3 regions of the Serratia sp. FDAARGOS_506 genome follow, and region 3 is predicted to be linked to each of the others. Evidence: predicted binding sites of a transcription regulator. Region 3 holds the regulator's gene; each other region holds the start of a gene.
The links. The regulator Fur, encoded in region 3, represses iron uptake genes when iron is present. The targets are predictions, from matches to a motif close to ATAATAATGAGAACNACTATCAA.

Region 1 (7,413 bases), 730 kb from region 3:
AGCAGGCTCAGGATCGCCAGCAGCGACAGGCCCAGATGCCAGCGCCACACCTCGCCGAAGGTGGTGCCCAGCACCGCCCACCAGACCTCCAGCCGCCAGGCGTCTTCCCAACCGTCGCCCATTTGCCCGGCCTGAATGGCCAGCAGCGCCACGGCGGAAAGCCCGGCAATCCAGGTGCCGGCAAGCAACAGCGGGCGCACATCGCGGCAGAGGATCGGGGAGAGGCGCTGCGGTGACAGTAAGGCGGTGAACAGACTGATGCCGAACATCAGCATCACCGCCGCAAAGTGCACCAAGCGACACAGAACGAACAGGGTCGCCAGACTCACGATCAGTTTACGGTGAAGCTGTACTGGCCTTTGGTTTTATGCCCGTCGACCGAAACCACATGCCAGCTGACGTTGTATTTGCCCGCGCTCAGCTCGCCTTCGATCGGCACGTTGACCTGGGTGTTATTGTTCGGATCGAGCTGCAGCTTGCCGGTTTTCACCACGGCGTTGTCGGGGCCGGTGATTTTCACGCCGCTGAAGTTCGGCTCGATGCCTTCGGAGAAGCTGAGAGTCAGCGCTTTCGGCGCCGGGCTGACGCTGGCGTCGGCCTTCGGCGTTTCCACTTTCAGATGGGCGTGCGCCAGCGCTTGCTGCGAAGACAGGCCGACGAACAGGACGAAAACGGTGGAAAGCAGGCGACAGGAGGAACGAATTTTACCGATCACAGTGGTATCCCTTAACAGTATAAAGAGGGTCATAAGGGTTAAGGCCACAGCCAAGGCGATGTATCAGCGGCCCCAACCCACCGCAAATGATTGCGCCACGGGTAAACAGAAAAACGGGTTGTATCGGCTAACCCGCTGTTTTGACTCTACCATCCCTGTAGCGTATCGCGGTAAATCATAACGACCACGCTGCGGCAAGTCGAGCGCATCACTGGCATTTTGCGATCCGGCAGCACGTATCGCCGCATAACCGCGATAAACGCAGGGTAAAAAAAACCGCGCGTCAGGCTCGGCCGCGCGCGGTTTTTCGATGCTCTGGTGCGGATTAAGCCTGGCCGTTGCCGCCCTGGCCCATCGCGCCCATTCTCTTCAGATCTTTGTCGATGAAGAACAAACCTTTGCCGCTGGTGCCCACCAGCGCCAGCTTATCCAGCACAGATTTGAACAGTTTCTCTTCTTCGTGCTGCTCCGCCACGTACCACTGCAGGAAGTTGAAGGTGGAGTAATCGTGTGCGGTCATGGCGGCGTGCGCCAGTTCGTTGATCTGGCGGGTGATCAGCTGTTCGTGTTCGTAGGTCTGCTGGAACACGTCCGCCAGCGATTCGAACGTCACCGGCGGCGCGGCGATGGTGCCCAGCAGCGGCAGAGAGCCGGTGTCGCTCAGGTAGTCGAACAGGCGTTGCATATGCTGCATCTCTTCCTGAGAGTGCTCTTTAAGAAATGCGGCGGCGCCTTCAAAGCCTTTATCGCTGCACCATGCGCTCATCTGCAGGTACAGGTTGGCGGAGTAGAACTCCAGATTCAGTTGCTCATTCAGCTTTTGAGTCATTTCTTGCGTCAGCATAATGATTCCTTTTATTTTGCAGGTCATGAATTTAATTTCCGCGCATTATGCCCTGCTGTTGCAAGAATAAAAACACCTTATTTACACCCAAATCACATTAATTATAAAACCCATATATATCAATAAATTAAAATATCATCACCGCATTGTAAATTAACATGATAATTATTTTCATCTTTTATTTTAATCAAAAAGCGAATCATTCTTATTTAAAAGAATAAATAGATTGCATTACTCCCGGATAAATATCGCCCGCGGCAGCGGCGCAACGGGCTTGCCAAGCGCCGCCGGGTGGATTACCTTCTGCGCAGGTTCAAAGCGGCAAAGTAAGTAAGGAGCATAGCGTGGGTTACAATCTGGCCGAGCTGTCCAAAGAAGAGATGGACCGGGTGAACGTGGATCTCGCCGCCTCAGGCGTGGCGTACAAAGAGCGCTACAACATGCCGGTGATCCCGGAAGTGGTAGAGCGTGAGCAGCCGGAAGCGCTGCGCGATTATTTTCGCGAGCGCGTGGCGCACTACCGCGCGGAATCCCACAGGTTTTCGCGCCTGCCGTACGAGCCGAAGGTCAAATAACAAAAAACCCGCCGTTACGGCGGGTTTTTTACGTCACTTGCCGGCGAACCGGTCGGTGGCGATCATCAGCTGGTGCAAGATGCCCGGTTCGTCATAGGAATGCCCCGCCCCTTCCACGATATGCAATTCCGCTTCCGGCCAGGCCTTGGCCAGATCCCAGGCGTTCTGCACCTGGCAGGCCATGTCATAGCGGCCATGGACGATCACCGCCGGAATATGGCGGATCAGCGGCACGTTGCGCAGCAGCTGGTCATCGCTCTCCAGGAAGCCCAGATGGGTGAAATAGTGGTTTTCAATGCGGGCGAACGCCAGTGCGAAATCATCCTCGCCGAACGAAGCGGATTCGCGGCTCGGCAACAGCGTGACCGTCTCCCCTTCCCATACGCTCCACAACTTGGCCGCTTCGAGCTGCACCTGCGGATCGGCTGAAGTCAGCCGCTGCCGGTAGGCGGCGATCACGTCTTTACGCTCTTCCTCCGACAGAATGGACAGCACGCGCTCCCATTTATCCGGGAAGAAGCGTGAAGCGCCGTCCTGGTAATACCAATGCAGCTCCTGTTTACGCAGGGTGAAGATGCCGCGCAGCACCATTTCACTAACGCGTTCCGGGTGAGTCTGCGCATAGGCGAGCGCCAGCGTTGATCCCCAGGAACCGCCGAACACCAGCCATTGATCGACGCCGGCCATTTCGCGCAGCCGCTCGATATCGGCCACCAAATGCCAGGTGGTGTTGTTGTCCAGGCTGGCGTGCGGACGGGAGCGGCCACAGCCGCGCTGATCGAACAGCAGCACCTTGTAGCGCTCGGGATCGAACAGCTGACGATGATGTGGGGAGATGCCGCCGCCCGGCCCGCCGTGAATGAATACCGCCGGTTTACCGTTCGGGTTGCCGCTCAGCTCCCAGTAGATCCGGTGGCCATCCCCAGTGTCCAGCCAACCGCTGTCGTATGCCGCTAACGGCGGGTACAAACCTCGTAATTGTTCCATGGCGCTTTCCGTCTCTCTGTGAGTCATGCTTTCATCAAAGCGGAAGCCGCCCGGCAGGTCAACGGTAAAACCCGAAAACTCGAACGCGCGCCGAGAACTCGGCGCGCGTTTGCTCAAAATCACAACGACCTGTCTGCAAAATACCCACAGGCCCAATCAGTTGAGGGGCTCATTCGCCCCCCGGCGGGACTCAATTAGCCACCTTTGCGCATATGCGGCTCGCGCATCTCCTGTGCGGTTTTCGCCTCGATGCTCAGTTCCGCCGTCGGGCGCAGCAGCAGGCGCGCCAGCCCGATAGGTTCGCCGGTTTCCCGGCAGTAGCCGTATTCGCCGTTTTGCAACCGCGCCAGCGCCGCATCGATTTTCGGCAGCAGGCGGCTTTCGCGATCCAACTGGCGGAACAGCAGACGCAGATCCTCTTCGCGCGCCGCCTTATCGGCCTCGTCGCCCGTCGCTTCGCCGCCGTCGATCTCTTGTTTCAGCTCATCGATGTGCAGCAGCAGCTTTTGCCGCTCGTCCTGCAACAGTTGGCGGAAAAACGCCCGTTGAACAGAGTTCATATAATCAGAATCCGGCATGGCCAGCAATTGCTGCGCATCCGGTAACGTCATGACTGTCATTGCGCTCTCCCAACACTTAAAAGTGTAATATTATAACATAATATTTATTATTAGCACCCGGTCATCCAAAAACAAAATTTCACGCACAAACAGCCAGTTAAACAAAACCCGCACTTTGCCACTTGCATCCTCTTGGCTTTAGGCGGTTAATGGCCGAGCAAGCCACCCAATCATAGGTAACGAGAGGCCATCATGAGTAAGGGAATGGATAGCAAAAAGAATGCGAAGAAAAAGCCGTTGAAAACCCCAGCCGAGAAACGTGCGGAGAAACGCGCGAAAAAAGCGCATCCGTCTGGTGAGTAAGCGTCCTTCTATTCGTCATTAAACCCGCCTAGGCGGGTTTTTTATTGCCTCACAGGAGAGATGGCCGATGTTCTGCCCCACCCTTGCCGCCGCCCAATACCCCACTGCTGCGGCCGATATCGCCTGTAACCTTGAACGTCACCTTGAATTTGTTGCGCAGGCAGCAGACCAGCAGGTGCAGTTGCTGGTTTTTCCCGAGCTGTCGCTGAGCGGCTACGAGCTGGCCTGCGCCCCCGAGCTGGCGCTGACTCAGGACGATCCTCGCCTGCTGCCGCTCAGCGCAGCGGCGCATGCGCGGCAGATGACGATCATCGTCGGCGCGCCTTTGCGCAGTGGCCCAGCATTGCATATCGTCGCATTGATCTTTCACCCCAACGGCGCATTGACTACCTATACCAAACAGCATCTGCACGGCGCGGAACAACAATACTTCTCGCCCGGTAATGGCGGCTCGTTGCTGGAATTCCATCACCACAACGTCGCGCTGGCTATCTGTGCCGATACTTCGCAGCCCGACCACGCAAGCGCCGCCGCACGGGCGGGTGCGCACATTTATGCCGCCGGCGTACTGGTATCTGAAGCCGGTTATGCGAAAGACAGCGCCGCACTGGCAGACTATGCCCGGCGTTACGGTATGCTCACGCTGATGGCCAACCATGCGGCACCGACCGGTGGCTGGATCCCGGCTGGCCGCAGCGCCATCTGGAATCATACGGGAGAGCTCCTGGTTGCCGCGCCGGATGACGCTCCAGGGCTGATCATCGCCGACAAGACTTCCGACGGTTGGCACGGCCGCCTGTGCCGGTTAAGCTGAGGGCTGACGGCAACGCGGAGGAAAACATGACGTTACGCGTAATAGATACCGAGACCTGCGGGCTGGACGGCGGCGTGGTGGAAGTGGCCTCCCTCGATCTGCTCGACGGTCAGTTAACCAACCCGATGAGCGATCTGGTCAGCCCGGATCGCCCCATCAGCCTCGACGCGATGGCGATTCATCACATCACCGAACAGATGGTGGAAGGCAAACCGCGCATCGCGGTGGCGATCGGCCGCTATCAGGGCAGCCCCTACTACGTGGCGCACAACGCCGCTTTCGATCGCGGCGTGCTGCCGGAGATGAACGGCGCCTGGATCTGTACCCTCAAGCTGGCGCGCACGCTGTATCCGGACATCAAGTACGGCAACCAATATCTGCGCTACGCGCTGAACCTGGACGTGCAGCTACCGGCAGACGCCACGCTGTACCCGCACCGCGCGCTGTATGACTGCTACGTCACCGCTGCGTTGCTGCAACGCATCATCAAGGATTCGGGCTGGACGCCGGAGCAAATGGTGCAGATCACCGAACAGCCGGTGCTGCTGAAGAAGTTCAAGTTCGGCAAGTATCGCGGGCAGGAGATCGATCGCATCGCCCAGGAAGATCCCGGCTATCTGCGCTGGATGCTGAAATCCATCGACGATCTGAGCCCGGACATGAAACACACGCTGAAATACTATCTGATTGGCTAACACAACGGGCGGCACAGGCCGCCCGCCGTTCGCCGTTACTCTGCCAGCGCCAGAATGAAAGCGTACTCCAGCGCAATATCCTCATAGGCCTTGAAGCGCCCGGACTTGCCGCCGTGGCCGGCATCCATGTCCGTATACAGCAGCAGCTGACGATCGTCGGTTTTCAGCTCGCGCAGTTTGGCCACCCATTTGGCCGGCTCCCAATATTGCACCTGCGAATCGTGCAGGCCGGTGGTCACCAGCAGATGCGGGTATGCCTGCGCCTTCACCTGATCGTACGGGCTGTACTGCTTGATGTAGTCGTAATAGGCCTGTTCGTTCGGGTTGCCCCACTCGTCGTATTCGCCGGTGGTCAGCGGGATGGACTCATCCAGCATGGTGGTCACCACGTCGACGAACGGCACCTGTGCCACCACGCCGTGGAACAACTGCGGCGCCTGGTTGATCACCGCGCCCATCAGCAAACCGCCGGCGCTGCCGCCCATGGCGAACACCCGCTTGCCGTCGCCGTATCCCTGGGCGATCAACGTTTCGGTCACATCGATAAAGTCGTTGAAGGTGTTCTGCTTGTTGAACAGTTTGCCGTCTTCATACCACAGCTGCCCCAGCTCGCCGCCGCCGCGAATGTGCGCCAGCGCGAACACGAAACCGCGATCCAGCAGGCTCAGGCGGCTGGCGCTGAACGCCGGATCCATGCTGCTGCCGTAAGAACCGTAGCCGTACACCATCAGCGGGTTGGCGCCGCGCTGGAAGCAGTCCTGGCGATACACCAGCGAAACCGGCACCTCGACGCCATCGCGCGCCTTCACCCACACCCGCTCGCTGCGGTAGTTTTCCGGCGTGAAGTTCTTCACTTCCTGCTGTTTGAGCATCGTCCGCTCGCCGCTGTCCATGTTCAGCTCATACAGCGTGGTCGGGGTGGTCATCGACGAATAGCCGTAGCGCAGCAGCGCGGTTTCCGGATCCGGGTTGTACGCCAGCCAGGTGGTGTAAGTCGGATCGTCGAAGGCGATGCGCTTCTCTTCGCCAGTCTGCCAGTGGATCTGGCGCAGCAGCGTCAGGCCGGCATTGCGTTCTTCCACCACCAGCCAGTCGCGGAACAGGCTGAAGCCCTCCAGCATCACGTCGGCGCGCGGGGCGATCAGCGTCTGCCACTGCGCTTCGTCCGCCTGTTCGCTTTGGTACAGGCCGAAGTTCTTGCCGTCCTTGTTGGAGCGGATGTAGAAATGCTGGTGATAGTGATCGATGGCGTACTCATGATCCTTGCGGCGCGGCACGAACAGCTGCGGCTTGGCGTCCGCACGATCGGCGTCCAGCAGCAAGATCTCCGAGGTGGTGGTGCTGCTCAGGTGGATCAGGATAAAGCGCTCGGAGGTGGTCTTCTCCAGCCCGACGTAGAAGGTATCGTCCAGCTCTTCGTAAATCAGCTCGTCCTGCTGCGGATCGCTGCCCACCACGTGGCGATAGACCTGATACGGCAACAGCGTCTTGGCGTGCTTGCGCACGTAGTACACCGTCGAGGAGTCGTTGGCCCACTCGAAGCTGCCGGAGGTGTTCTCCAGCACTTCGTCCGCCCAGCTGCCGTCGGCCAGGTTCTTGAAGCGAATGTCATACTGGCGGCGCGACAGGAAATCCTCCGCCACCCCCAGCCGCTGGTTGTCGGGGCTGACGTCCAGCCCGCCCAATGTGTAAAACTCGTGGTTCTCGGCGCGCTGGTTGCCGTCGATAAGCACCTCCCAGTGCTCGCTCTCGGCCTGCGGCTGGCGCACGGAAATCGCGTATTCGTTGCCCGGCTCATAGCGCGTCTGATAGCGATAGCCGTGGCGCACGTAAGGCACCGAATGTTCCTGCTGCGGAATG
Region 2 (7,413 bases), 2.3 Mb from region 3:
GAAATACCGCGACGAAATTGGGCAGATACTGCTCCCAGCCCATGCCGCCGGCAAAGATGGCCGCCGGGATGATGAACATATTCGCCACCACGTGCTGGAAGCCGATGGCGACAAAAGCCATGACCGGGAACCACATGCCGATCACTTTGCCCGGCACATCCTTGCTGGCGAAGGCTAACCACACCGCCAGGCAGACCAGCCAATTGCAGCCGACGCCGGAAATGAAGGCGTGCAGGAAGTCCGCATCCACTTTGGCCTGCGCGATCGCCAGCGTCTTATGCAAGAACGCGCCTTCGGTCAGGCCCAGCAAATGGCCGAAGAAGTAGGCGACGGCCAGGCTGCCGGCCAGGTTGGCCAGGGTGACCCAAAACCAATTGCGTAGCACGGCGATGGCGGGGATTTCACGGGCAAACCAGGCCATCGGCAAGGTCATCATGTTGCCGGTCAGCAGTTCTCCACCGGCCAGAATGGTCAGGATCAAACCGATAGGAAAGACCGCGGCACCCAACAGGGCGCCGAAAGAGCCCCATTCGGCCGGCAGGGTGCCGATGACGTGAATATCCAGCAGAAAGCCGGTGGCAATAAAAGCGCCGGCGAGAAAGCCCAGAATCAACAGATTAGCGAGAGGGGCGCGGCTTTTGTTTACCCCGGCCTGAACGGCGAGGGCGGCGATTTCTTTTGGTGAATGCAAAGACATGACGGACTCGGTTTATAGTAATGAAGTTTATGGCGCGGGCAGTCTATGCCGCTCGGGAGTCCGACTCAAGCGCATTTCACTAACATTCCATTAATTAAAAATCAACGTGATATGCAGGGTCTTTTGCCATTTTGAGATGTAGCGCGCAAAATGGATGAACTCTGCACAAAGTGATGATTTTTTGGCGCCAAACATGCTGATTTGGCGGCTTTTTCAACGCTTGATTCAGGAATTCAATTTAGCCGTTGACAGCTTTGAGCGGGTTTCATATTATGCGCCCCGTTCACAGCACAAAGTGATTGTGGAACGGGGCTATAGCTCAGCTGGGAGAGCGCTTGCATGGCATGCAAGAGGTCGACGGTTCGATCCCGTCTAGCTCCACCAACCTTCTTCTCAGAAAGGTTGGGGAATACCGTAACGCCGGTCAAAGCGTACCACTTTTGTGGGGCTATAGCTCAGCTGGGAGAGCGCTTGCATGGCATGCAAGAGGTCGACGGTTCGATCCCGTCTAGCTCCACCACCATTTAAAAAGCCGACCTTAGGGTCGGCTTTTTGCTTTGCGTCATTTCATCTTCGCCGAATGCCGGCCAACAAAAAAGGCGCCCGCAGGCGCCTTGGTATCGCAGTGGGTTCGAGGCTTAGCCCAGCACCAGGCCTGCGATGGAAGCGGACAGGATGCTGACCAGCGTAGAGCCGTACACCAGCTTCAGGCCAAAGCGCGACACCACGTTGCCCTGGTGTTCGTTCAGACCCTTGATCGCGCCGGCCACGATGCCGATGGAAGAGAAGTTGGCGAAGGAGACCAGGAACACCGACAGGATCCCCAGGCTGCGCGGCGACAGTTCGGCAGACACTTTCTGCAGCTCCATCATTGCCACGAACTCGTTGGAAACCAGCTTGGTGGCCATGATGCTGCCGACCTGCAGGGCTTCGTGCTTAGGAATACCCATGATCCAGGCGAACGGATAGAAGAAGTAGCCGAGGATTTCCTGGAAGCTCAAGCCGAAGATGGCGCTGAACACACCGTTGAGCGCGGCGATCAGGGCGATGAAGCCGATCAGCATCGCGGCAACGATAATCGCTACCTTGAAACCAGCCAGGATGTATTCACCCAGCATTTCGAAGAAGCTCTGGCCTTCGTGCAGGTTGCCGAGGTGCAGCTCTTCTTCTTTATTGGTGTCGTACGGGTTGACCAGCGACAGCACGATAAAGGTGCTGAACATGTTCAAGACCAGCGCCGCCACCACGAACTTGGCGTCCAGCATGGTCATGTAAGCGCCGACGATGGACATGGAAACCGTAGACATCGCGGTCGCCGCCATGGTGTACATGCGCTTTTCCGACATCTTGCCCAGGATATCCTTGTAGGCGATGAAGTTTTCGGATTGGCCCAGGATCAGCGAGCTGACGGCGTTGAACGACTCCAGCTTGCCCATGCCGTTCACTTTCGACAGCACGGTACCGATAATGCGGATGATGAACGGCAGCACTTTGATGTACTGCAGAATACCGATCAGCGCCGAAATGAAGACGATCGGGCACAGCACCTTCAGGAAGAAGAACGCCAGGCCTTTGTCGCCCATGCCGCCGAATACGAAATCAGTCCCTTGTCCCGCAAACCCGAGCAGTTTGTCAAACAGCGCGGCAAATCCTTTTACGAAGCCCAAACCCGCTTCCGAATGCAGGAAAAAGTAGGCCAGCAGTACTTCGATAACCAGTAATTGAATAACATAGCGAATGCGGATGCTTTTGCGATCGCGGCACACCAACAGGGCCAGGATCGCCACCACCACTATCGCCAACGCAAAGTGCGCAATATGGGACATGTTTGCTCCAAATTTGAGGCAGGCTGAATTTCGGCTGTCATTTTATGTAACGCTACGTTTAAAAACGAGACTTCTATTGCAAATATGGAAAATCATAGCGGGAATTCTCCTAAAGTGTTGCGCAAAAGCATAAAAAATCAAGATGTTAAAGCAGCAATAGGAAATTCGTATTCTTGTGCTAACCTGTCTTTCAGGGGTATTGCAGCCAAAATCCCATCAGAAAAGCACGGAAATCGGCAAGCTCCGCGCTCAACCCTTCGATAAAACCGTTAATGTTGGCTATTACAGAGATAAGTTTTACCGCTCTAAATGCGCTTGATAATTATTATCATTTATATAGAGTGGAGATAAACGTAATTTCAGTAAGGGTTCAACATATGCTGAACAGTCGCGTGGTTGAAACCACCTCTGGGCGCTCCGCCAGAAAAATCAAACTCTCGCTGATGGGGCCTGCCTTCATCGCCGCTATCGGCTATATCGATCCCGGTAACTTCGCCACCAATATCCAGGCCGGCGCCTCGTTCGGCTACAGCCTGCTGTGGGTGGTGGTTTGGGCTAACGTGATGGCGATGCTGATCCAGCTTTTGTCTGCCAAGCTGGGCATCGCCACCGGGAAAAACCTGGCCGAGCATATTCGCGATCGCTTTCCGCGGCCGGCGGTGTGGGCCTATTGGGTGCAGGCGGAGATCATCGCCATGGCGACCGATCTGGCCGAGTTTATCGGCGCGGCGATCGGCTTCAAGCTGCTGCTCGGCGTTTCCCTGTTGCAGGGCGCAGTGCTGACCGGCATCGCCACCTTTTTAATCTTGATGCTGCAAAAGCGCGGGCAAAAGCCGCTGGAGCTGGTGATTGGCGGCCTGCTGCTGTTCGTCGCTGCCGCTTATATCGTCGAGCTGGCGTTCTCCCAGCCGCAGGTCGCGCCGCTGCTGAAGGGCATGGCGCTGCCCGATCTGCCTAACGGCGATGCGGTATTTCTGGCCGCCGGGGTATTGGGCGCCACCATCATGCCGCATGTGATCTACCTGCATTCGTCGCTCACCCAAATCGGCGGCGAGCACGACAAGGCGGAACGCTATGCCGCCACCAAAGTCGATGTCGCCGTGGCCATGACCATTGCCGGTTTCGTTAACCTGGCGATGATGGCCACCGCCGCCGCCGCGTTTCATTTCAGCGGCCACAGCGGCATCGCCGATCTTGACGTGGCTTACCTGACGCTGCAACCGCTGCTCGGGCAAGCCGCTGCCACCGTGTTTGGCCTGAGCCTGGTGGCCGCCGGCCTCTCCTCTACCGTGGTGGGCACGCTGGCGGGGCAGGTGGTGATGCAAGGGTTCGTGCATTTCCATATCCCGCTGTGGCTGCGGCGCGCGGTGACCATGCTGCCGTCGTTTATCGTCATCATGCTGGGGATGGATGCGACGCGCATTCTGGTGCTGAGCCAGGTGCTGCTCAGCTTCGGCATTGCGCTGGCGCTGGTGCCGCTGCTGGCTTTCACCGGCAATCGGGCGCTGATGGGGGAGATGGTCAACGGTCCAGTGGTACAAAACCTGGGCAAGCTCATCGTGCTGGTGGTGGTGGGATTGAACGGCTATCTGCTGATCGGCAGCGTGATGTAGGCAAAACAGCGCGGGCCGGCATGGTGCCGGCCCGTCGTCGTTAATCGCGGTCGTCATCGCCGTGGCGGCGCCAGCGATCGCGATCATGATCGTGGTGGTGTTTTTTCTCTTTCTTCCAGTAATGCTTGTCGCAACGGTGGTCACACTTGTAATAACGGCCATCGCGCGAGTAGTAATATTTGCGCCAATAGTCGCGGTCGCGCCAGCGATAGCCGTCCCAGTAATAGCCACGCGGGCTGCGGTCGCCGAGATAGCGGCCCTGATGGCCTTGCCACCAGTCGCGATCGCGCCAGTCGTAACCGTCCCAGTAACGGCCGCGATTGTCCTGATCGCCGATGCGCAATGAAACGCCCGGCATCAGATCGATGCTGAGCCCTTCGGCGTGAGCCTGCTGTGCGGCGGGCAGCGCCGTCGCCGCCAAGATGGCGGCCAAGAACAGAGGTTTAAACATGACTTCTCCTTTCCGCTTGCGCGGCCTGGCCGTTGATCACTTTATGAAGCGCGTTCATCAGTTTAAAAAGCGGCCTTATCGTTATTTTTGCTGCAATATCGGCATCATAGCGCCGGCGCATAGGGTTGAATCTGAGAGCAACTCTGAAAACGGCGCCGGAGGCCGAGATTTGAGATTTTTCTGGGACATCGCCGCTTAATGGAACGGCGATGTTTGTAAGCGGTTACAGTAGAATTTGCTCTATCTGCGCGAGCTCTTCTTCACTGAAATGACGATTGGCCAGCATGCCTACCGCGTCTTCTATCTGCGCATTCTTGCTGGCGCCGATCAGCACCGAAGTGACGCGATCGCCGCGCAGCACCCAGGCCAGCGCCATTTGCGACAGCTTCTGCCCGCGTTGCCGCGCCAGCGCATCGAGGCGGCGCACCTTGTCCAGCCGCTCCGCGGTCAGCTGCTCCGGCTGCAGGAAGCGGCTGCCGCTGGCGGCGCGGGAATCTTGCGGGATGCCGTGCAGGTAGCGGTCGGTCAGCAGGCCGCCCGCCAGCGGCGAGAAGGCGATCGACCCGACGCCATGCTCCGCCAGCGTCTCCAGCAGCGCCGTCTCCGGCCCGCGTTCGAACATCGAATATTTCGGCTGGTGGATCACGCATGGCGTGCCGAGCCGCTGCAGAATGTCGAACGCGTGTCGCGCGCGCTCGGCCGGGTAGTTGGACAGGCCGACATACAGCGCTTTGCCCTGGCGAACCAGCAGATCCAGCGCCGCCATGGTTTCTTCCAGCGGCGTGTCCGGATCCGGCCTGTGGTGATAAAAGACATCCACATACTCCAATCCCATGCGCTTTAGGCTCTGATCGAGGCTGGCGACCAGATACTTTTTTGAGCCCCAGTCGCCATAGGGGCCGGGCCACATGGTGTAGCCGGCTTTGGACGAGACGATCAGCTCGTCGCGCCAGGCCCGCAGATCGCCGTTGATAATGCGGCCAAAATTTTCCTCGGCGGCGCCGGGCGGTGGGCCGTAGTTGTTGGCCAGATCGAAATGGGTAATGCCGCGATCGAAGGCGCAACGGATTAGACCGCGGGCGTTGTCGTACAGCGTGGTGTCGCCGAAGTTGTGCCACAGCCCGAGTGAGACGGCGGGCAGCTTCAGCCCGCTGCGGCCGCAGCGCCGGTATTCCATATCTTGATAACGCGTAGGGGAGGCTTGGTAGGACATAGTTATCCTTATCGGCGAGAGGAGAAGTGCTTTAAGTGTATACGTTTTCACACCGCACTGGCGGGGGAGCGATCACAGCGCCGGCATGTAACGCCAGGTTGCCGATCGAGGCAGGAGCGTTTGTTCGAAATTTGAACGGCATCTTCGATACTTAATATAATCGCTTCAGTTGCAGACAGGTGATGATCATGACTCAGACCTATACGGTGGCCGACTATCTGCTCGATCGTCTGGCCCAAATCGGCATCCGTCATTTCTTCGGCGTGCCGGGGGATTACAACCTGCAATTCCTCGATCGCGTCCTCGCTCATCCACAAATCACCTGGGTAGGCTGCGCCAACGAGCTGAACGCCGCCTACGCCGCCGACGGCTACGCCCGCTGCAAACCGGCGGCGGCGTTGCTCACCACCTTTGGCGTCGGGGAGCTGAGCGCGTTGAATGGGGTGGCCGGCAGCTACGCCGAATACCTGCCGGTGATCCACGTGGTCGGCACACCGGCGCAGCGCGCTCAGCGCGCCGGTGATTTGCTGCATCATTCGCTGGGGGATGGCGACTTTACCCACTTCGCCCGGATAGCCAAAGAGGTGACCGTCGCGCAGGCCAACCTGACCGCCGACAACGCCGCCGTGGAGATAGACCGCCTGATCGGCGCCGCCTTGCTGGAGCACCGCCCGGTTTACCTGATGTTGCCCAGCGACGTTGCACAAGCGCCGTTGTCGGCCAAACCGGCGCCGCTGATGCTGCGTCAGGCCAAACTGTCGCGCAGCGCATTGCAGGCATTTATCGCTGCAGCGCGCGAAAAACTGCTGTCGGCGCGGCGGGTATCGCTGCTGGCGGACTTCCTTGCCGATCGCTTTGGCGCCGAAGCGGTGCTGGAGCAGTGGCTGCAGGAGGTCGATATCCCGCACGCTACGCTGCTGCTCGGCAAAGGCGTGCTGGATGAGAACCGAGCCGGGTTTGTCGGCACCTACTGCGGCGGCGCCAGCGATCCGGCGGTGAAACAGCTTATCGAAAACGCCGATGTGGTGATCAACGTCGGCGTGCGTTTGACCGACACCATCACTGCCGGTTTCACGCATCATTTGCCGGTGGAAAAATGTATCGACATTCAACCGTTCGAAGCCTGGGTCGGGCGGCAGCGCTTTAGCCGTATTCCGATGCGCGAGGCGGTGCAGGCGCTGCACCGTCTGAGCCTGTCGCTGGCGTCACGCTGGCCGTTGCCGCCGATCGCCCGCCCGACGCTGCCGGAAACCGATGGGGAAGGGCTGGATCAGCACGCCTTCTGGCGGCAGATACAGGATTTCCTGCGGCCCGGGGATATCGTGCTGGCCGATCAGGGCACCGCCTGTTTCGGCGCGGCGGGGCTGACGTTGCCGTATGGATGCCGCCTGATCGTGCAGGCGCTCTGGGGATCGATCGGCTATACCCTGCCGGCGACGTTCGGCGTACAGACCGCCGAACCGCAGCGGCGGGCAATATTGCTGATCGGCGACGGCGCCGCGCAACTGACCGTACAGGAACTGGGATCGATGCTGCGCGACGGGCTTAAGCCGGTGATCTTCGTGCTGAATAATCAGGGTTACACGATCGAGCGCGCCATCCACGGGCCGGAG
Region 3 (7,413 bases):
GAGCAAAGATCCTGCCGACGGCCGCAAGGTGAAGGGCGTGATCCACTGGGTGTCAGCGGCACACGCGCTGCCGGCGGAAATTCGCCTGTACGATCGCCTGTTCAGCGTGCCTAATCCGGGCGCGGCGGAGGACTTCCTCTCCACCATCAACCCGGAATCGCTGGTCATCAAGCACGGCTTCGTCGAGCCGAGCCTGGCGGCCGCACAGCCGGAGAAAGCCTATCAGTTCGAGCGTGAAGGCTACTTCTGCGCCGACAACCGTCACTCGTCGGCCGAGCATCTGGTGTTTAACCGCACCGTCGGCCTGCGTGACACCTGGGCGAAAATCGAAGGCTAATCGTATTCGCCTCGAAAATTAATGAATCAGCGCGGCTTTAAGCCGCGCTTTTTTATGCCTGCGCTCAGCTCGTGACCTATTCCTCTCTCATTTTATCCGGGATGCGTTTAATTAATGGCAACGCATTAACCCATTAGTTCTCTTATCTTGGTTCTATTAGTCTTCATTTTTTCTTATATATTCGTGATGCGAATTAATTTCATTTGGAGAGCGCTCTCAATTTTTATCGTCTGACTGACGAATTTAATCAGGCTGAAACCATTAATCGTCTCTGGTTGACCTTGTATCTCAATTTATTCTGATTTAATTGAATTTTTTATTCAACAGCCTCCATGATCATCGACGTAACAAAATCTCACTGATATGTGCTCCTTGTCATACTTTGACAAATCTCCCTCATTTTTCATTTGATAATTCGCGTCGCGAAAAATAGTCTGTCTGTAGCAATTAGTGCTGTGGGAATAACATCTCGTCGGCAATATTTTTTACCCGTTCGGGTTTTTTATTGGCAGTCGTGCAGGGCAGTGGTGAACACAGGCGGCTGCAACTTTTAAGTTAAGTCAAAGAGGAATTTCAATATGGGTACGCACGGTGCTCAGCGTAAAACGCTGGCGCTCGCAGTCGCGGGCGCGCTGTTGGGAACAGGGTTTGCCATGGCGCCTGAGGCGAAAGCCGCAGGGTTTATCGATGATTCCACGCTGACCGGCGGTATTTATTACTGGCAACGTGAGCGCGACCGTAAAGATCTCAATCCGGACAGTAAGGATTACAACCAATACACCACCAACCTGTCGCACTCCACCGCCAACCTGAGCCTGGATTTCGCTTCGGGCTACGCCTGGGACATGTTCGGTCTGGACGTCGGCGCCTTTACCGCCATCGAGCTGGCGGAATCCAGCGCCAGCGGCCACCCGAACGAGATCGCGTTCTCCTCGAAAAACCGTACCTATGACGAAGACTATTCCGGTGATAAAGGCGGCGTGAGCCTTTACAAAGCCGCTGCCAAATTCAAATACGGACCGGTCTGGGCGCGCGCCGGCTATATTCAGCCGAGCGGACAAACCCTGCTGGCGCCGCACTGGAGCTTTATGCCGGGCACTTATCAGGGGGCCGAAGCCGGCGCCAAGTTCGACTACGGCGATGCCGGTGCGTTGAGCTTCTCCTACATGTGGACCGACAAATACAAGGCGCCGTGGCATATCGAGATGGACGACTTCCGCCAGAACGATAAGAAAACCCGCGTCTCCTACCTGCACTCGCTGGGCGCCAAGTACGATTTCAAAAACGATCTGGTGCTGGAAGCCGCCTTCGGCCAGGCTCAGGGTTATGTGAATCAATACTTCACCAAGGCGTCTTACAAATTCGATGTGCTGGGCAATCCGCTGACCACCAGTTACCAGTTCTACGGTGCGGAAGACCGCATCAGCAACAAGAACGATCCGAACAGCATCTACGACGGCCTGGCCTGGCTGCAGGCGCTGACCTTCGGTTACACCACCGGGCAGTTCAACTGGCGTTTGGAAGGCACCATGGTCAAGGCGGAAGGCAACCAGGGCTTCTTCCTGCAGCGCATGACCCCGACCTACGCCTCATCCAACGGTCGTCTGGACGTGTGGTGGGATAACCGCTCCGACTTTAACGCCAACGGCGAGAAAGCGGTGTACGCCGGCGTGATGTATGACCTCAGCAACTGGAACCTGCCGGGCATGGCGGTCGGCGGTTCCTACGTTTACGCCTGGGACGCCAAGCCGAGCACCAACCCGATCTATGATCAGAGCCAGCGCCTGAAAGAGAGCGCCTGGAGCCTGGACGCGATGTACACCATCCAGGAAGGGCGCGCCAAGGGCACCCTGCTCAAGCTGCACTACACCCAATATGACAACCACACCAACATCCCGAGCTGGGGTGGCGGTTACGGTAACATCTTCCAGGACGAGAAAGACGTCAAGTTCATGGTCATCGCGCCATTCACCATCTTCTGAGGCGTTCCCCGGCCTCGCCGCCGGGGACAGTTAAGGGAATTCAACGATGAGAAAAATCATGCTGATGTTGGCGGCCGCCGCGGCCCTGAGCGCCTGCGCACAACCCGCCGCGCCGCCGGAAGACGCCAAATTAAAACAGGCTTACAGCGCCTGTATCAACACCGCCGAAGGTTCGCCGGAGCGTCTGCAGCCCTGCAAGGCGGTGCTGAACGTGCTGAAACAAGAGAAGCAGCACCAGCAGTTCGCCGCGCAGGAAACGGTGCGGGTGATGGATTATCAGAACTGCATTATGGCGGTTCACAGCGGTAACGGACAGGCTTACGACGCCAAGTGCGGCAAGCTGTGGCAAGAAATTCGCGATAACAATAATTAAGAAGGACGAGAACATGAACGCATTCAAACTGAGCGCATTAGCCGCGTTGACGGCAACGATGGGATTCCTGGGCGGCATGGGAAGTGCCATGGCCGATCAACAGCTGGTGGATCAGCTGAGCCAGCTGAAGCTGAACGTGAAAATGCTGGATAACCGCGCCGGCGAAAACGGCGTGGATTGCGCGGCGCTGGGCGCCGACTGGGCCTCTTGCAACCGGGTGTTGTTCACCCTCAGCAACGACGGCCAGGCGATCGACGGCAAAGACTGGGTCATCTATTTCCACAGCCCGCGCCAGACCTTGCGGGTAGACAACGACCAGTTCAAGATCGCCCACCTCACCGGCGATCTGTACAAGCTGGAGCCGACCGCCAAATTCAGCGGTTTCCCGGCCGGGAAGGCGGTGGAAATCCCGGTGGTCGCTGAATACTGGCAGCTGTTCAGAAACGACTTCCTGCCGCGCTGGTATGCCACTTCCGGCGACGCCAAGCCGAAAATGCTGGCGAATACCGACACCGAAAACCTGGATCAGTTTGTGGCGCCGTTCACCGGCGACCAGTGGAAGCGTACCAAGGACGACAAAAACATTCTGATGACGCCGGCTTCGCGCTTTGTCAGCAATGCCGATCTGCAGACGCTGCCTGCCGGCGCACTGCGCGGCCAGATCGTGCCGACGCCGATGCAGGTGAAGGTCCACGCACAGGACGCCGATCTGCGCCAAGGGGTATCGCCGGATCTGAGCACGCTGGTCAAGCCGGCGGCGGACGTCGTCAACCAGCGCTTCGCACTGCTGGGCGTGCCGGTTCAGGCCAACGGCTATCCGATCAAGACCGACATCCAGCCGGGCAAGTTTAAAGGCGCGATGGCGGTGCCGGGCGCCTATGAGCTGAAAATTGGTAAGAAAGAGGCCCGGGTGATCGGCTTCGATCAGGCCGGGGTGTTCTACGGGCTGCAGTCGATCCTGTCGTTAGTGCCGAGCGACGGCAGCGGCAAGATTGCCACGCTGGACGCCAGCGATGCGCCGCGCTTCCAGTATCGCGGCATTTTCCTCGACGTGGCGCGCAACTTCCATAAGAAGGACGCGGTGCTGCGCCTGCTGGATCAGATGGCGGCCTACAAGCTCAACAAATTCCACTTCCACCTGAGCGATGACGAAGGCTGGCGCATCGAGATCCCCGGTTTGCCTGAGCTGACGGAAGTCGGCGGCCAGCGCTGCCACGATTTGAGCGAAACCACCTGCCTGCTGCCTCAGTACGGCCAAGGGCCGGACGTCTACGGCGGCTTCTTCAGCCGTCAGGACTATATCGACATCATCAAATACGCCCAGGCGCGCCAGATTGAGGTGATCCCGGAGATCGACATGCCGGCGCACGCCCGCGCCGCGGTGGTCTCGATGGAAGCGCGCTATAAAAAGCTGCATGCCGCCGGGAAAGAGCAGGAGGCCAACGAATTCCGCCTGGTGGATCCGACCGATACCTCCAACACCACCTCCGTGCAGTTCTTTAACCGCCAGAGCTATCTGAACCCGTGCCTGGACTCTTCCCAGCGCTTTGTCGACAAGGTAATCGGCGAGATCGCGCAGATGCATAAAGAGGCCGGTCAGCCGATCAAGACCTGGCACTTCGGCGGCGACGAAGCGAAAAACATTCGCCTGGGCGCCGGCTACACCGACAAGGCGAAACCGGAGCCGGGCAAAGGCATCATCGATCAGAGCAACGAAGACAAGCCGTGGGCCAAGTCGCAGGTGTGCCAGACGATGATCAAAGAAGGCAAGGTGGCCGACATGGAGCACCTGCCGAGCTACTTCGGCCAAGAGGTCAGCAAGCTGGTGAAGGCGCACGGCATCGACAGAATGCAGGCCTGGCAGGATGGTCTGAAAGACGCCGAGAACGCGAAGGCGTTCGCCACCTCGCGCGTGGGCGTCAACTTCTGGGATACCCTGTACTGGGGCGGTTTCGATAGCGTCAATGACTGGGCCAACAAAGGGTATGAAGTGGTGGTTTCCAACCCGGACTACGTCTATATGGACTTCCCGTACGAGGTGAACCCGGACGAGCGCGGTTACTACTGGGGCACCCGCTTCAGCGACGAGCGCAAAGTGTTCAGCTTCGCGCCGGATAACATGCCGCAGAACGCGGAAACCTCGGTCGACCGCGACGGCAACCACTTCAACGCCAAGAGCGACAAGCCGTGGCCGGGCGCCTACGGGCTGTCCGCTCAGCTGTGGAGCGAAACCCAGCGCACCGATCCGCAGATGGAATACATGATTTTCCCACGCGCGCTGTCGGTGGCTGAACGCGCCTGGCACCGCGCCGGTTGGGAGCAGGACTATCGCGCCGGCCGCGAATACAAAGGCGGGGAAACCCACTTTGTCGATACCAAGACGCTGGAGAAAGACTGGCTGCGCTTCGCCAATATCCTGGGGCAGCGTGAACTGGCCAAGCTGGACAAAGGCGGCGTCGCTTACCGTCTGCCGGTGCCGGGCGCACGCGTAGCGGGCGGCAAGCTGGAGGCGAATATCGCCCTGCCAGGGTTGGGCATCGAGTACTCCACCGACGGCGGTAAGCAGTGGCAACATTATGACGCCAAGGCCAAGCCGACGGTCTCGGGTGACGTTCAGGTGCGTTCGGTCAGCCCGGACGGCAAGCGCTACAGCCGCGCCGAGAAGGTCTAAGCTCGGTGCAATGGCCTGCTGCCCTGGCGGCGGCCGTATAACGAAGGGGGAATGCGTTCGCCCGCGCGTGTCGGCGTAGGGCGGACGTTGAAGTGAGAGGAGTACGTGGAGTCGCTGTGCCGCTGCAATTGTGATATTTCATGACATGATTTTCCCCGGCTTGTCCGGGGATTTTTTTGCCCGTTGCACGGCGGGCATAAAAAAACCGCCTCGGTGTGAGGCGGTTTTTCATAGCCGGTCAGGCTTATTTCTTGTCGTGCAGCGTTTCGTCTTCGCGGCAGTCACCGGTTTCACAGTGACCGTACAGATACAGGCTGTGGTTGGTGAGCTTGATGCCGTGTTGCTTGGCGATATCACGCTGGCGCACTTCGATGGATTCGTCGCTGAATTCGATCACTTTGCCACAGTCCAGGCAAATCAGGTGATCGTGGTGATGCTGTTGGGTCAGCTCGAACACGGACTTGCCGCCTTCGAAATTGTGACGTGTCACAATGCCCGCATCGTCAAACTGGTTCAGTACGCGATAAACCGTTGCCAACCCGATCTCTTCGCCCATATCAATCAGTTTTTTGTACAAATCTTCCGCACTGACGTGATGGCATTCCGGATTTTGCAGTACTTCCAGGATTTTGAGTCGCGGAAGCGTGACTTTTAAGCCGGCCTTCTTCAATGCGATGTTGTTGTCGGTCATGCGAATTCAGTCCTGTTACTATGCTAATCAAGTTGAGGCGTACTCGCCTGTGGCATCGGTCGGCACAAAGAGTTAATGCGTCTCATTATAGAACCGGTTGTACTAAATGGAAACCGCCGGTTGTTAACAAAGATATAATTGCACTATTGCATGTTTTGCATGCAACGCCTTGATGGGTGGGATAAACCGATATCTCAGTCTACCGTGACGGGGTGGGAAGTTACAAATCTGTAGCTTCTATCGCAGCAATCCCTGCTGCCGATGACGGCCCTGTGGGCACACTATGCACTTTACAGGGCCTTTGTTCAACCTTTCGCCAGTGCCGGGGTTTAGCCGACGATATCGGCCAGGCTCAGCTCTTCGACGATCTGTTTGACCCAGGCGTCCACGCGCTCGTTGGTCAGCTCAGGCTGACGGTCTTCGTCGATCGCCAGACCGATGAAGTGGTTGTCGTCCGCCAGGCCTTTGGAGGCCTCGAAGTGGTAGCCTTTGGTCGGCCAGTGGCCCACGATGGCCGCGCCGCGCGGTTCGATGATGTCGCGGATGGTACCCATCGCGTCACAGAAGTATTCCGCGTAGTCTTCCTGGTCGCCGCAGCCGAACAGCGCCACCAGTTTGCCGTTGAAGTCGACTTCTTCCAGCGTCGGGAAGAAATCATCCCAGTCACACTGCGCTTCACCGTAGTACCAGGTCGGGATACCTAGCAGCAGGATATCGAACCCTTCCAGGTCTTCTTTGCTGCTTTTAGCGATGTCATGCACTTCAGAGACGTCGTCGCCAAACTGTTTCTGGAGAATTTTCTGGATCATTTTGGCAATGTTTTCGGTATTGCCAGTGTCGCTGCCAAAGAAAATGCCTACAGTAGCCATATCGCGTATAACCTTTAAATTCAAGTAATTGCATTACTCGACGCCGGCACTGCCGCCGCTGACGCCGATTAAAATGATGCCATGGCAAGAGCCTTTCGCCTCCGGGGCGGGCGCCGACAGGCGCAGTCTCTTACCGGTAAATGCGTATCATGCCAGAAAGTGGCGCCGGGGTTTTATCGCATTTATGCGATGCCGGAGAATGAAGAAAAGCGTGGTCGATCCGGCGTTGTCCTTAACGCCGCGCCGCGCGTGCGGCCGAAGAGATCAATGTTCCGGCTGTTCTTCCGCCAGTTGCGCCAACAGCATCTGCTCGATGAGTTCGCTGCGGCTGATGTTGCGCTGTTCCGCCAGTTTGTTCAGGGCGTCCACCGCATCCGCGTTGATTTTCAGCTCTACGCGCCGCAATCCACGCACTTTATCGCGCCGTAACTGATTGCGCTTGTTGATTCTAAGCTGTTCATCGCGGGAAAGCGGGTTGGTTTTCGGGCGC

Region 1: the regulator Fur is predicted to act here: its motif matches at 1,712-1,734, upstream of ftnA (non-heme ferritin).
Region 2: the regulator Fur is predicted to act here: its motif matches at 2,839-2,861, upstream of EGY12_RS00810 (Nramp family divalent metal transporter).

Annotation. Positions count from the first base shown of each region.
Region 1 is NZ_CP033831.1:3,371,142-3,378,554, reverse strand. Features, by position in the region: gene copD (copper homeostasis membrane protein CopD) at 1-329, opposite strand, end outside; gene yobA (CopC domain-containing protein YobA) at 332-748, opposite strand; gene ftnA (non-heme ferritin) at 1,041-1,559, opposite strand; gene EGY12_RS16405 (DNA polymerase III subunit theta) at 1,904-2,134, shown strand; gene pip (prolyl aminopeptidase) at 2,168-3,121, opposite strand; gene dksA (RNA polymerase-binding protein DksA) at 3,316-3,741, opposite strand; gene EGY12_RS16390 (carbon-nitrogen hydrolase family protein) at 4,112-4,858, shown strand; gene exoX (exodeoxyribonuclease X) at 4,885-5,553, shown strand; gene EGY12_RS16380 (S9 family peptidase) at 5,589-7,413, opposite strand, start outside.
Region 2 is NZ_CP033831.1:99,808-107,220, reverse strand. Features, by position in the region: gene EGY12_RS00830 (formate/nitrite transporter family protein) at 1-697, opposite strand, end outside; tRNA gene EGY12_RS00825 (tRNA-Ala) at 1,006-1,081, shown strand; tRNA gene EGY12_RS00820 (tRNA-Ala) at 1,142-1,217, shown strand; gene EGY12_RS00815 (NupC/NupG family nucleoside CNT transporter) at 1,336-2,523, opposite strand; gene EGY12_RS00810 (Nramp family divalent metal transporter) at 2,901-4,136, shown strand; gene EGY12_RS00805 (DUF2502 domain-containing protein) at 4,177-4,587, opposite strand; gene EGY12_RS00800 (hypothetical protein) at 4,586-4,786, shown strand; gene mgrA (L-glyceraldehyde 3-phosphate reductase) at 4,811-5,800, opposite strand; gene EGY12_RS00790 (alpha-keto acid decarboxylase family protein) at 5,989-7,413, shown strand, end outside.
Region 3 is NZ_CP033831.1:2,638,163-2,645,575, forward strand. Features, by position in the region: gene glnS (glutamine--tRNA ligase) at 1-337, shown strand, start outside; gene EGY12_RS12815 (OprD family outer membrane porin) at 916-2,319, shown strand; gene chiQ (ChiQ/YbfN family lipoprotein) at 2,366-2,692, shown strand; gene EGY12_RS12825 (beta-N-acetylhexosaminidase) at 2,706-5,363, shown strand; gene fur (ferric iron uptake transcriptional regulator) at 5,608-6,054, opposite strand; gene fldA (flavodoxin FldA) at 6,384-6,923, opposite strand; gene ybfE (LexA regulated protein) at 7,188-7,413, opposite strand, start outside.